One region of the Pseudoalteromonas sp. CnMc7-15 genome, then DNA from elsewhere that is predicted to be linked to it. Evidence: predicted binding sites of a transcription regulator. Region 1 holds the regulator's gene; each other region holds the start of a gene.
What was found. Region 1 encodes LexA, which represses DNA repair genes until DNA is damaged. Its sites were predicted from a motif close to TACTGTATNNNNATACAGTA; they were not measured.
Positions count from the first base shown of each region.

Region 2: a site for LexA is predicted at 1,305-1,324, ahead of MHM95_RS14985 (YebG family protein). Genes of this name have one in related genera too.
Region 3: a site for LexA is predicted at 1,286-1,305, ahead of MHM95_RS10720 (SulA-like leucine-rich domain-containing protein). Genes of this name have one in related genera too.
Region 4: a site for LexA is predicted at 1,175-1,194, ahead of dinG (ATP-dependent DNA helicase DinG). Genes of this name have one in related genera too.

Region 1 is NZ_JAKRFT010000005.1:418,369-421,505, forward strand. It holds gene coxB (cytochrome c oxidase subunit II) at 1-838, opposite strand, end outside; gene lexA (transcriptional repressor LexA) at 1,157-1,774, opposite strand; gene MHM95_RS14625 (HNH endonuclease family protein) at 1,994-2,743, shown strand; gene MHM95_RS14630 (STAS/SEC14 domain-containing protein) at 2,809-3,137, shown strand, end outside.
Region 2 is NZ_JAKRFT010000006.1:56,595-59,731, reverse strand. It holds gene MHM95_RS14990 (amino acid aminotransferase) at 1-920, shown strand, start outside; gene MHM95_RS14985 (YebG family protein) at 977-1,288, opposite strand; gene MHM95_RS14980 (ComEA family DNA-binding protein) at 1,505-1,801, shown strand; gene MHM95_RS14975 (DUF6170 family protein) at 1,837-2,139, opposite strand; gene dsbB (disulfide bond formation protein DsbB) at 2,136-2,657, opposite strand; gene MHM95_RS14965 (hypothetical protein) at 2,816-3,079, opposite strand.
Region 3 is NZ_JAKRFT010000004.1:64,508-67,644, forward strand. It holds gene MHM95_RS10715 (NCS2 family permease) at 1-1,091, opposite strand, end outside; gene MHM95_RS10720 (SulA-like leucine-rich domain-containing protein) at 1,349-1,798, shown strand; gene MHM95_RS10725 (YchJ family metal-binding protein) at 1,924-2,292, shown strand; gene MHM95_RS10730 (VC2046/SO_2500 family protein) at 2,421-2,930, opposite strand; tRNA gene MHM95_RS10735 (tRNA-Tyr) at 3,043-3,127, shown strand.
Region 4 is NZ_JAKRFT010000001.1:704,778-707,914, forward strand. It holds gene MHM95_RS03205 (DNA polymerase II) at 1-1,058, opposite strand, end outside; gene dinG (ATP-dependent DNA helicase DinG) at 1,206-3,137, shown strand, end outside.

The sequences.
Region 1 (3,137 bases):
CCGATGCCATTAGCTCATCTTCAGAGAGGATTTGTTCTAGCAGCTCAGCATCGGCCTGCGCCTGAGCTTGCTTCGCTTGTTTCTGCTCTGCCAGCCAAGCGTCAAACTCTTCAGGGGGTTTTGCTTCTACGACCACCGGCATAAAGCCGTGGTCTTTACCGCATAACTCGGCGCACTGGCCGCGATACGTACCCGGTTCGTTTACGCGTGTCCAAGCTTCGTTGATAAACCCAGGGTTAGCGTCTTTCTTTACTGCAAAATCGGGCACCCACCAAGAGTGAATAACGTCATCTGAGGTCATTAAAAAACGTACTTTTTGATTAGTGGGAATGACCAAGGGTTTATCTACTTCGAGGAGGTAATTGTCGCCCTTATTTTGCGCATTTTTGATTTGCTCTTGAGGCGTTGACAGCAGTGAGTAGAAGCCCACATCGTGACCCATATACTCGTAGTGCCATTTCCATTGTGAACCAGTCACCTTAATGGTGATATCGGCCTTTGTTGTATCCTCCATAGCAATCAGGGTTTTGGTGGCCGGAACAGCCATAGCTATGAGAATAACAAATGGAATCGCTGTCCAAAGTATTTCTACTTTGGTGCTTTCATGAAAGGTAGCGGGGGTGACCCCTTTTGACTTGCGGTGTTTGAGCAGCGCCCAAAACATCACCGCGAAAACAACCACACCAATCACACAGCATATAATAAATATGGTCATGTGTAGTTGGTAAACATTTTCGCTAATGTCAGTTACCCCTTGGCGCAAGTTGTACTTGCTATTCGCGGACACCAATTGAGGGAATAACAGACATAGCAACATGAGGGAGCTCAGCTTCTTCATGTGTACCATCTCCTTATTGTTGCGCAATGCAAGGAAGAGGCGGTTACAGCTTAATACCCAATCTTCGTTATTATTATGCTTTTACCAGTCGACAACTTTGACCCTAAATAAACTGTTGAAAAACCGACCAGCAAAGCCTGTAATATAACCAATTAGTCAAAGATTGAGCTAATAGCAAGTTAATACACTATTTTTGTTTACGTTTTATTAATAAATTAACAGGAATATTCAAGCTGTTAGAAAGCACTGTGGCTAAGGAAGGAACATGGGGAAAGCCCCTAATAACAGACCTATTAGAGGCAAAATAAGTAAATTTAATTACATCCAGTCGGCGTTTCGGATCACACCTACAGCTAAGCCTTCAATATTAAAGGATTCGTTCTCTAAATCGACTTCAATGGGTGTGAATTCTTCATTCTCTGCATGCAGCAGAACCTTACGCCCAGCTTTTTCTAAACGCTTCACGGTGACATCTTCATCAACCCGCGCGACCACCACTTGGCCGTTTTCAGCCACCTGAGTGCGATGTACCGCTAATAAGTCGCCATCCATAATGCCGATATCTTTCATACTCATGCCATTTACGCGCAGCAAATAATCTGCAGCAGGCTTGAACAGCAGTGGGTCTATCTGGCAGTGACTCTCTATATGCTGTTGGGCAAGAATGGGCTCGCCCGCAGCAACGCGGCCAATTAAAGGCAGGCCCAATTGTTCGGGTTCTTCTTCCTCGACCAATTGAATACCTCGACTCGCGCCAGGCTTCATTTTGATTACGCCTTTCTTAGCCAACGCCTTAAGATGTTCTTCTGCGGCGTTAGCACTGCGAAACCCCAGTGTTTGTGCAATTTCTGCACGCGTCGGCGGCATGCCGGTATCTTTAATAAAGACTTTAATCAGCTCAAGAATTTGCGATTGGCGTTTAGTTAATGGGCGCATACAACTGGGTTTCCATACAGTACATTTAACTGTGAGTATATACAGTTAAATGAAAATCGCAAATAAAATCAGGGAATTTGCTGACCGTTGCAACCTTAATTAATGCAACTTCGCTTTTGTTCATATGCAACCTCACCTCATACTCATAAAGTGATAGGTGACGAATGCGCGACAATGCTTTAAAGTAGCGCTGTTTTAGTCATGTTATTAAGCAGTTAGATGACTCGCCAAGGTGTATTTTCAGCGTTCCTTTTACTTATTTCGGCACTGACGATAGGTGCGTGCAAAGCCGATACGGTCAAGATGTCGCGCAGCGGCCTTTGTCACCCTGAAGATTCGGCTCATTATCAACGCACTCAATCTTTTACCCCCTATGCGAACTTAGAAAGCTGTCTAGCAGACGGTGGACGTTTACCAAAGAACTACACTAAACAAACATCAGAAAATAGTTATCATCGGGATAACTGGCCACATTGGTTAGACACCGATCACGACTGCCAAGACGCCCGTGCTGAAGTGCTGATTGCCCAATCACACAGTGATGTAAGCTACACCACTCAAGCGCGCTGCACCGTGACCAGCGGCCAGTGGCATGACCCTTATTCGGGGCAGATACTACGCAATGACGATGACTTAGATATAGACCATATTGTGCCGCTTAAATTTGCCTATGAACACGGTGCTGCCACTTGGAGTCGTTCGCAAAAGGCACAATTTGCCAACGATATGGAGAATTTGCTTGCTGTTGATGATGGCCTAAATCGTAGCAAAGGCGCAAAAGGCCCTTGGCAATGGTTGCCGCCGCATCAAGATTACCGCTGTCAGTACATTCAGCGCTTTAATTACATCATGAGCAAATATGACCTTCGCTACTCGCAAAACGAAAAAGACCAAGTTCAGAGTTTGCTGCAAAGCTGCGTAGGTGAAACTTTAAACCTCAGCGCACTACCTACAACCTTGCACCAATAACCAACCGCTTGTAAGTAAATATTCTATATTGATAGAGCATCCAATGAACTCGTCGGCGAGGATATATGCTCAATATCACTATAAACGAAACACACAATACCGCCCTACTCGAACCACAAGGCCAGCTGACAGCAGAAGACTTTGCAGCAGCAGTGCGTATTATCGACCCTTATATTGAACAGCATGCAAAGCTACATGCTCTCATTATTGTTACTGAACACTTTCCGGGGTGGGATTCATTTGCCGCGTTACTCTCTCATCTGCAATTTGTGCGCGACCATCATCAAAAGGTGAATAAAGTAGCCATTGCCACCAATTCGTTGCTTGGTGACTTTGCCCAGCACCTTGGCGCACACTTTATTCATGCAGAAGTTAAATCTTTTCGTTATGAACA
Region 2 (3,137 bases), on a different contig from region 1:
CGGATCGTGTGCGTACAGCTCAGGCTCCAGGTGGCACGGGTTCGTTACGGGTGGCGGCAGAGTTCATTAAGCGTTGTAATGAGCAAGCCACGGTGTGGGTGACTACGCCAACATGGGCCAACCACATTAGCCTATTTGAAGCGGCTGGCCTGAATGTGAAAGAGTATCCTTATTATGACTATGATAACAAAGGTTTGTTATTTGATGACATGGTGAACACGCTCAGCCAAGTGCCTGCGGGTGATGTGGTGCTGTTACATGCATGTTGTCACAACCCAAGCGGCATGGACTTGAATTTTGCGCAGTGGCAAAAAGTAGCTGAAATCGCTAAAGTTCAAGGCTTTACAGTACTGGTTGATATCGCCTATCAAGGTTTTGGTACGAGTTTGGATGAGGATGCTGCGGGTTTGCGCCATTTGGCCTCGCAGGTAGATGAGCTAATCATTTGTTCGTCATGTTCGAAAAATTTCGGCTTATACCGTGAGCGTATTGGTGCCTGTTCGGTGATCTCAAAAGATCAAGCCACGGCTGATATTGCTAATTCAGTGATGCTCAGTGTGGTACGCAGTATTTATTCGATGCCGCCGGCACACGGTGCAGATATTGTTAATACTATTCTTAGTAGCGACGAGCTAACTGCGATGTGGCACCAAGAGCTTGATGACATGCGCTCTCGTATCAATGGTTTGCGTTCATTGCTTAAGGATAAGTTAAACGACAAATGCGAAGGTATGGACTTCTCATTTATTGAACGCCAGCACGGTATGTTCTCTTTCCTAGGGATTAACAAAGAACAGATCGAACGCCTACAAAAAGAGTACTCAATCTACATTGTCGGTTCTAGCCGTGTAAATGTGGCAGGGATAAGCAAAGATAATATCGATTACTTTGCCGATGCCGTTGCAGCGGTTACTAAGTAACGCGAATGATAAAAAAAGCCAGCAATGCTGGCTTTTTTTATGTCTAAGAAATAGCTTTACGCTTCTTTGGCTTTGAGCTCAGTAACATTTTCCTTATCACTTGGCTCTTTGCTGGCTTTTTTTGTGGCCTTTGCCGCAGGCTTAGTACCTTTAAGTACATGCATAAAGTCGTCTTTTTGTTTTGCTATTTCCAACGACAGGCTTTCTACTTGTTGCTCACTTAAGGGAACATCAACGCCGCCTAATAACTCTTCTAAGCTTTCGGCAATATCGAGCATCTTATCATAGGCATCGGCTTCTTTTTTGCTAGTAAAGGTCATGCGCTCGACTCCGTCTCGTTCTACAACGTATTTAGTTACAACAGCCATGGCTTCTCCTCAAGGATACTGTTTTTTTATACAGTAAGGGTAGTGGTTGGCGATTCGCCCGTCAAGGGTTTTAATCATTCCTTTTAAAGGGTTAAGCATTTTTACCACAAAAAAGCACGACTTTATCGTTAGTTTTATTTGACACATCTCAGTAATTATTCTTTATTTACTTCTGAAGTAACACGGATTTTTACTTTAACTTCTAAGGAGAGAAGCATGAAGCTACTAACCGCACTCTACACCGCCTGTGCGCTTGTACTTACCCCAGCGGTGGTCGCTGCTGAGGCACCTCAACAAGCGAGTGAGCAGGTAACCCCAGCCAAACTTGATATTAACCAAGCATCCGAAGAACAGCTACAATCGCTGCCGGGCATTGGCCCCACTAAAGCAGCCGCCATCATCGAATATCGTCAGGTGCAAGGCAATTTCCGTAGTGTTGATGAGCTAGACGCTGTGCCAGGTATTGGTGCAAGTACGTTGGCGCAAATTCGGGAATTGGTGAAGGTAAGATAGTGGCAAAGTATTGCTGATAAACCAAAGGGCAACGTTTAGTTGCCCTTTTTATGTGCGGCGATGGCTTCTTCAAGGTGAAACAGCGCGAATGCGTGGCGCACTGGGAGCACAATAATAGGATAGGCGATGCCGGCTAAGAGCAGCCATGGCAACATGTGCCAGCCTTCAAAGCGCACCAGCAGCAGAAATAGTGGGGTGATCAGCAGCAGTTTAATAATATTGAGCATGACTCGGCGCTGCGCTGATAGCCTGTTTAATGAATCCGCCACTATAGCGAGTCGCTCATTGTGACTGAGCGACTTGAGTTTCGGGATTTGACTGGGAAGAAAGTAAATCATGAAGCCTTAGGTTTATAAAAAAAGCTGCTTAAGGTAATGATAATTGCAACGACTGCCATCACCGCAAAGATCACTTGCATCCACCCAGGCATTGATAACCCCATAAATTGCCAATCAATGTTGCCACAATCTCCGGTAGCAGCAAAAAAGCTCGGCAGCCACTCGTGTAAAGGCATAAAGCTTGGGAAGTTAGGTTCAAACTCGCATACGAAGGCAAAGGGATCTGTGGTGGTTTGCATCATGATATGTTCTTTGGCGAGCAAGAAACCCCAAATACTCGCAACCAGCCAACTCGCTAGCGCCACTAGGCGTAAATACATATTTTGTGGATTAATACAGCCTAGTAAGGCCGCAAATAGCACACCCAAGACTGCTGTACGCTGATAAATGCACATAATGCATGGCGCTAAGTCCATGGCATATTGGAAATACAAAGCAGTTGCTTCGAATACGGTGGCAATCACCGCTAACAGTACCCAAGGCGCACGTTGGTGCGATAGCTTACCTAACCAGCTCATAGTTAACTCACGTCGTTGTTGATGGGCTGATTATGCCACGCCTTCGGCGCTATGCAAGCGTCTTTGCGGGTATGATAAAGGTGAAGCAAGGCGTATCATTGGCAGCGACTAAGTGACTGTCGCCACAGGGTATTGGGCGGCCACTTTGATGGCAAGATTTATAACCAATGGCAATGCTCGGCATCGACACCTAAACTTTTAGGTGGGTAGTCATGCACTGTGGCTACTTTCATACTATGAGTGAGGCATAGTTTTGTGACCATATCACTTTTTGAACGTTTAGGTGGTAACGAGGGGATCACAAGGATTGCTAATGATGTCGTTGATAACCACGTAAATAATGCAACCGTCAGTAATAGGTTTATAGGGGTCGATATCCCCCAGCTAAAGTAGTCAGCAGCGAACTTTTTTATTACCGGCACCGGTGGCGACAATGTCTATCAAGGAAAAGATATGCTCAGCGCCCATAAAGGCATGAAT
Region 3 (3,137 bases), on a different contig from region 1:
TCAACCAGCTTAAGGTTTTGCAGCATGAGCACCGAGACATACAAAATCGCACCCGCTGTTGCATAAGCTGGAACCATGGCTGCTAAAGGGGCAAAAAACATCATCAGTAGGAAGCAACAGCCCACCACCACAGCTGTTAAACCTGTACGCCCACCCACTGACACACCGGATACTGACTCGATGTAGGAAGTGGTCGTAGAGGTGCCAAGCATAGAGCCTGCAATTGTCGCCGTACTATCGGCACTCAGTGCTCGACCCAAACGTGGCATACGCCCTTGCTCATCGGCTAAGCCCGCTTTTTGCGTTACCGCCACTAAGGTGCCTGAGGTGTCGAACAAATCCACAAACAAGAATGCGAAAATGACACTGAGCATGGATAACTCTAACGCCGAGGCAAAATCTAATTGCATAAAGGTAGGAGCGATGGACGGTGGCGCTGAGATCACCCCTTGATATTCAACCAGCCCCATGGATAACGCAATGCCTGTAACCAACATAATACTGATCAATACGCCGCTTTTGATATCACGATACAACAACGCCGCTATTACGAAAAAGCTCAGGATAGCGAGCAAAGGCCCACTGCTGGTAATATCACCCATCTGAACGAGCGTGGCTGGACTGGCAACAACAATACCCGCGTTTTTCAGTGCGATGAGCGCCAGAAAAGCGCCAATCCCCGTGGCGATAGCGCGCTTAAGTACCAGTGGAATGGCATTGATTATCCACTCTCTGACCTTAAATAGGCTCAACGCTAAAAAGATACACCCCGACATAAATACCGCCGCTAAAGCCGCCTGCCAGGTGTAACCCATACCTAATACTACGCCGTAGGTAAAAAATGCATTTAAGCCCATGCCTGGCGCTAATGCTAACGGATAATTCGCCCAAAAACCCATAATGAAGCAACCGATAGCAGCAGCAATACAGGTTGCTACAAATGCTGCCCCTTGGTCCATTCCCGCCTCTGCTAGCATTGCCGGGTTGACAAACACGATGTACACCATGGTGATAAAGGTCGTGAGTCCTGCGATAACCTCGCGCTTAACGGAGCTTCCATGCGATTTTATTTTGAACAGTCTTTCGAACATAGGAGTAAACAGTGATACGTAAAATAGAAGCGGCGGATACTAGCATAAATGCGGACAAATGACCGCATGTTTACACAGCAATATTGGCACCGAAACACGGCTTTAGCTTCTTCGGTATCGCTAAGCGTTTAAAGCAACGAACAAGACGTTTAAAAAAGAAACAAAAAAAACTTGCACTGAATAACTGTATAAACTACTGTATACACATACTGTATAAAACACTGTATATGGTTCACAAAATCCACAGCGAGGCAATTATGTTACATACAGCAAGTGTTCGTCATGTTAAAAGCTATCAGCAAGATAACCCTAATGTGATCAATATCGTAAAAACTGAGGATGAGATCTCTGCAACATTTGAGATGCTTAAAATCGTTCATCGCTACAATCAAAATAATGGCTGGACGCTATTAGTCGCCCCTGACAATGTGCCTAGCCGCCACCTATTGGACGCGTGCTCTATCGACACGAATAAATTGCTGGTAATTCGGGCTAAACATGTTGTTGATATGGAGTACATGCTTAATTGTGCGCTGCAAAATGGCCGTTTTGCGGCGGTGATCACCTGGACGGACATTTTAAAACAGCAACAACTCGAAGCCTTACAACTTAATACCCACCAAGCTAAAGCACAGCTTTACTGTTTCACTACCGAGCATAACGCCAGCGAACAAACAACTGTGCCCTCGCAGTTACAAGTCTGCTAATATATTGGCGTGATTCCTTGTAGTTAGAAAATGCGATGTGCCATTGTGGATTGCCGCAGCCTTTTGCTGATTGCTGCGGCCGGTTTGTAAGTAGAGCTATTGATGCCCCCGACGCCCAGAGCCTGATGCGCTCTCGTTATAGTGCATTTTGTGAACAAGCTATTGATTACTTATGTTTTACCTGCTCAGATAAAGCCCTAGAACAAAACCCCAGAGAGGAAGTGGCTGAATTTGCCCAAGCTGCGCATTTTGTACGCTTACAGATAATGGATTATGAGCCTGGCGATGCTTTGGCCTATGTTGAATTTAAGGCTTTTTACATCATTGCTGATACCCTTCACTGTATTCATGAACGCTCACAGTTCATTCAACAGCACCACCAGTGGAAATACGACAGCGGGCGGTTGTTTGAAGCCGCTGATGTAAAGCTTAGACGCAACGATCCCTGCCCATGCTTAAGTGGCAATAAATTCAAAAAATGCTGTATGTCTTGATGTGATACCGCCGCCCAGTGGCAGCTTTAGGTATTCGCTTAATTAGTACAAGAAACCCTTGGCTCGCACCTGCTATTGCACCCTGATTAGCGCGCTCTGACTGGCCATGCGCCATTATGCGCAGGCCATTACGCGTATGCTAAAGACGAGGACTTATTAATATCCACAAGTTGATCGTAAAAGGCTGCACTATCCATTTGCGGCTCGTTCAGTGGCTCATATTGGCGATGATGTTTTGCCTGTACGCTCGGATCGCAATTATCAATTATAGGTAGTGGAACATAGGTTTTGTCGTCTCGCACTGCCAAAGGCTCGGGGGTTAGACACTCTTTTAAGCGCAGAGTTGTCATTGAGCTTTGCGCCAATAATGCCCTGTCATGCTGAGCTCTATCTATTTGGTAATCCGGTAATGCCGTTGGTTTTGCAGGCGCAGCGCCCAACTGCAATCGCAACTGCTGCTCATCCACTTGGTGAGATTCTAGTTCCGATTTGGGAAGGTGAAACTGGGCAAAATCGAGTGCATCTGCTGATAATGATGCTAACAGCCAAGCAAAGTCTCCACGACGGGCCTCATGGACACTGCGACATAATTGCGAGTCCATTTGTAGTTCGTTACGAATGACGGGCTTAACTTGCATAAACTTTATTCAACCTGAATTACTTCTAAACAGTTATCGGCCTTTTTTCAGCTTTCTTTAGTTTTTTTCTTTACTTGGACTCTGAGTTTGCTATTATCGCCGCCGTTGTTTAGGAGGGGTTCCCGAGCGGCCAAAGGGATCAGACTGTAAATCTGACGGCATTGCCTTCGCTGGTTCGAATCCAGCTCCCTCCACCACTTAACAACA
Region 4 (3,137 bases), on a different contig from region 1:
GTAAGCTGGGTCCGCACAATAGCAAAGTCGACCAATTCAAGACGAGCAAAGATGGCTAATACAAGCTCACAGTCTTTTAAGTTATATTCAGCAAGTTGCAGTTTATCTTCGTTGAAAAGCCGGGAAATCTCGGAAACTTTGTCTTTGTTTTCGATAAGCTTTCGCTCGCCAAGGATTTCGTGGGCAACATTATCAAGGGCAAAGCTGGGGTAGTAATATGTGGCGTTTTTAAGCATATCAATGCCATCAAGTACAGCGCGCCCGGGAACTATAAGCTTAGCGACTTTTCCTCCGCGCCACACAACCGCCTCGTTATTGCGTCCTAAATTAAGACGAATACCCAATTGTTGAGCGCGATAGCACAGCAGCTGAAAGTCAAAGTCGACCACATTCCAACCAACGATCACATCAGGGTCTATATGGTGTATGTGCTCTTGTAACCGCACGAGCAAAGCGGCCTCATCCTCAACATACTCAAGCCACGAGCGCTCTTCGGTGCTACGCCCAACCATCAGCACCTTTTTAAACCGTTCACTTACCAAGCCAACACTGTAAAGCACACCATCGCCACTGCATTCAATATCCAGCGATAAAACCCGCAAAGTGGGCCGGTAGTGGGGATGGCTTTTAAACCGCGCTTGGACTAAGGAGCCATTAGCACTGGAGGTGCCGTCTACCCAAACGCCGCCGCGAATAAATCGCTCCATTAAGAAGCGCTCGTGCGCGCGGATATCATCCTCGTATAACGTAATTCCTTGCTCTTTAAGCTGTTCTCGCGCCGCATAAAACTGATTCAAGTGCGTGAAATAACACCCTGCCATGGGTTTACCGGCAAAAGAGTGCAGCGTTACTGTGCGGATATCACAAGGTAAGTTAGCGGCTTGGAGTAATTTTATCACTCGCTGCTGCTGCGATTGGGCAACGAAAAATACCGCAGACTCAGCGACAGATTGTGCTTTAACTGGGCCGTTGTCTGTGGCCAGCCAAAAGACATGACTGATACCATCGCTCAGTTGCCGTGTTTGCGCGGAAAGGATAAACCCTGCTATTGGAGCCAACCGAATACCTATAGAAGTGAGTAAATACAGCGCGTTGTTTTCTATGTCTTGCCCAAGCATCACAACATAAGTGAATTGTCACTTGAGTCATATGCAGCCACACTCTAAAATGGTCGCACTGTAAATATATACATAAGTTGATACACCATGCTATCCGATCCGCTGAAAAAAACAATCCGAAACGCTCATCAGCGGATAGCTTCAAGCATGGACGATTATCGCCCTCGTGCTAGCCAAAACTACTTGGTCGCAGAAATAGCAAAAACACTCGCTGGTGAATACGACAAAAAGCAGCGCATTTGCGTGGTCGAAGCCGGAACCGGAACCGGCAAATCTTTGGCATATTGCTTAGGTGCCTTACCACTGGCACTCAAACGTAATAAAAAGCTGGTGATTGCAACCGCTACAGTGGCCTTGCAAGAGCAGCTGCTCTATAAAGAGTTACCCTTTTTTGCCCAGCACAGCGGTCTTACTTTTAGTTATGATTTGGTCAAAGGCCGGGGGCGCTATATCTGCGCCCATAAGCTCCATAACGCCGTCAATGGCGAACAAGAGCAACTCGCGTTGACGCCCACTTTAAGCTCTCCTTTGAGTGACATGGAGCAAAAATGTCTGCATCAGCTGCATGATGCTTACCAAAACAAACAGTGGCAAGGTGACCGAGACTCATGGGCCGACGTGATCCCAGATCGCGTATGGCACCTTATTGCCTGTGATAAGCATGCCTGCCAACGGCAGATGAAAGCACACCAAACCTGCCCTTTCCATCTTGCGCGGCAAAAAATAGCGCAAATGGATGTGTTAGTGGCCAACCACAGTCTATTGTTGGCCGACTTGGAGCTCGGCGGTGGCGTGATTTTGCCGGAGCCAGAGAACTGTATTTATGTGATTGATGAAGCGCACCACTTACCGCATATCACTCGCGACTTTTCATCTGCAGCAGCCACCTTAAAAGGGACTCAGGATTGGCTCGAGAAACTACTCAAATTCAGCGGCAAAATGGCGCAAACCATTTTTAGCGCCAGCGCATCAGGTAGCCAGTTTAAACTCAATGATGCCCTTGATGATGTGGCCAGAGGCATGAAAGCCGTGCTGAGTATGCTTGATAGTGCAGACTTTCAATACACCGAAGACGACACCTATCGTTTCTCACACGGAGTGCTGCCGCAACAGCTCACAGTGCAAGCCAAAGATATCAGTGAAGCCAGTAAAACGGCGCTACGCACCCTCAACAAGATGCACGAAGCGCTCAGTAGTGACGTAAATGATGGCGATGTGAAGCCGTTTATTGCTGACCCTATTTTAGCTGAAAGTGGACAATATATAGCCCGTTTAGAAACGCTACAAAAGCTGTGGCAAAGTTATGCTAAAGAAAGCGAAAGCGTTCCTCATGCCAGATGGATAAAGCGCATGGAGTATAAAAACCACCATGACTACCTCCTGAGTGACTGCCCTATTGAAGTGGGGTTTTACCTCAAAGATAAATTATGGCGCGAGTGTGCAGGAGCGGTATTGTGCTCGGCCACGCTCAGCGCCTTGGGCTCCTTTGAACATTTTGCCCATGAAAGCGGGCTACGCTCAGAGCAAGGAGTTAAGTTTATCAAGGTGCCCTCACCGTTTGATTACCCCAATCAAGCGCAGCTGCATATTCCCAAAACCGAGTGTGAACCAACCGACAAAGCGTTTAGCGATTACCTTGCCAAAGCACTGCCCAATACCCTAGATAAATCCAAAGCCAATCTGGTGTTGTTTGCTTCCTATTGGCAAATGCACCATGTCGCCGAGCGTTTGCGTAAACAAGGGTGGGACATTTTAATGCAAGGCGAGCTCTCTCGGGATACACTGATCCGACGCCATAAGCGCCGTATTGATGATGCCCAAGGCAGTGTGCTGTTTGGCACCCAAAGTTTGTCTGAAGGCCTCGATTTGCCAGGCGATTACCTGACTAATCTAGTGATCACAAAAATCCCGTTTGCGGTGCCCACCTCACCGATTGAAGAAGCGCAAGCAGAGTTTGTAGAGCAAAAAGGAGGCAACCCGTTTTTATCCATTACCGTACCGGACGCCGCCAAGAAATTA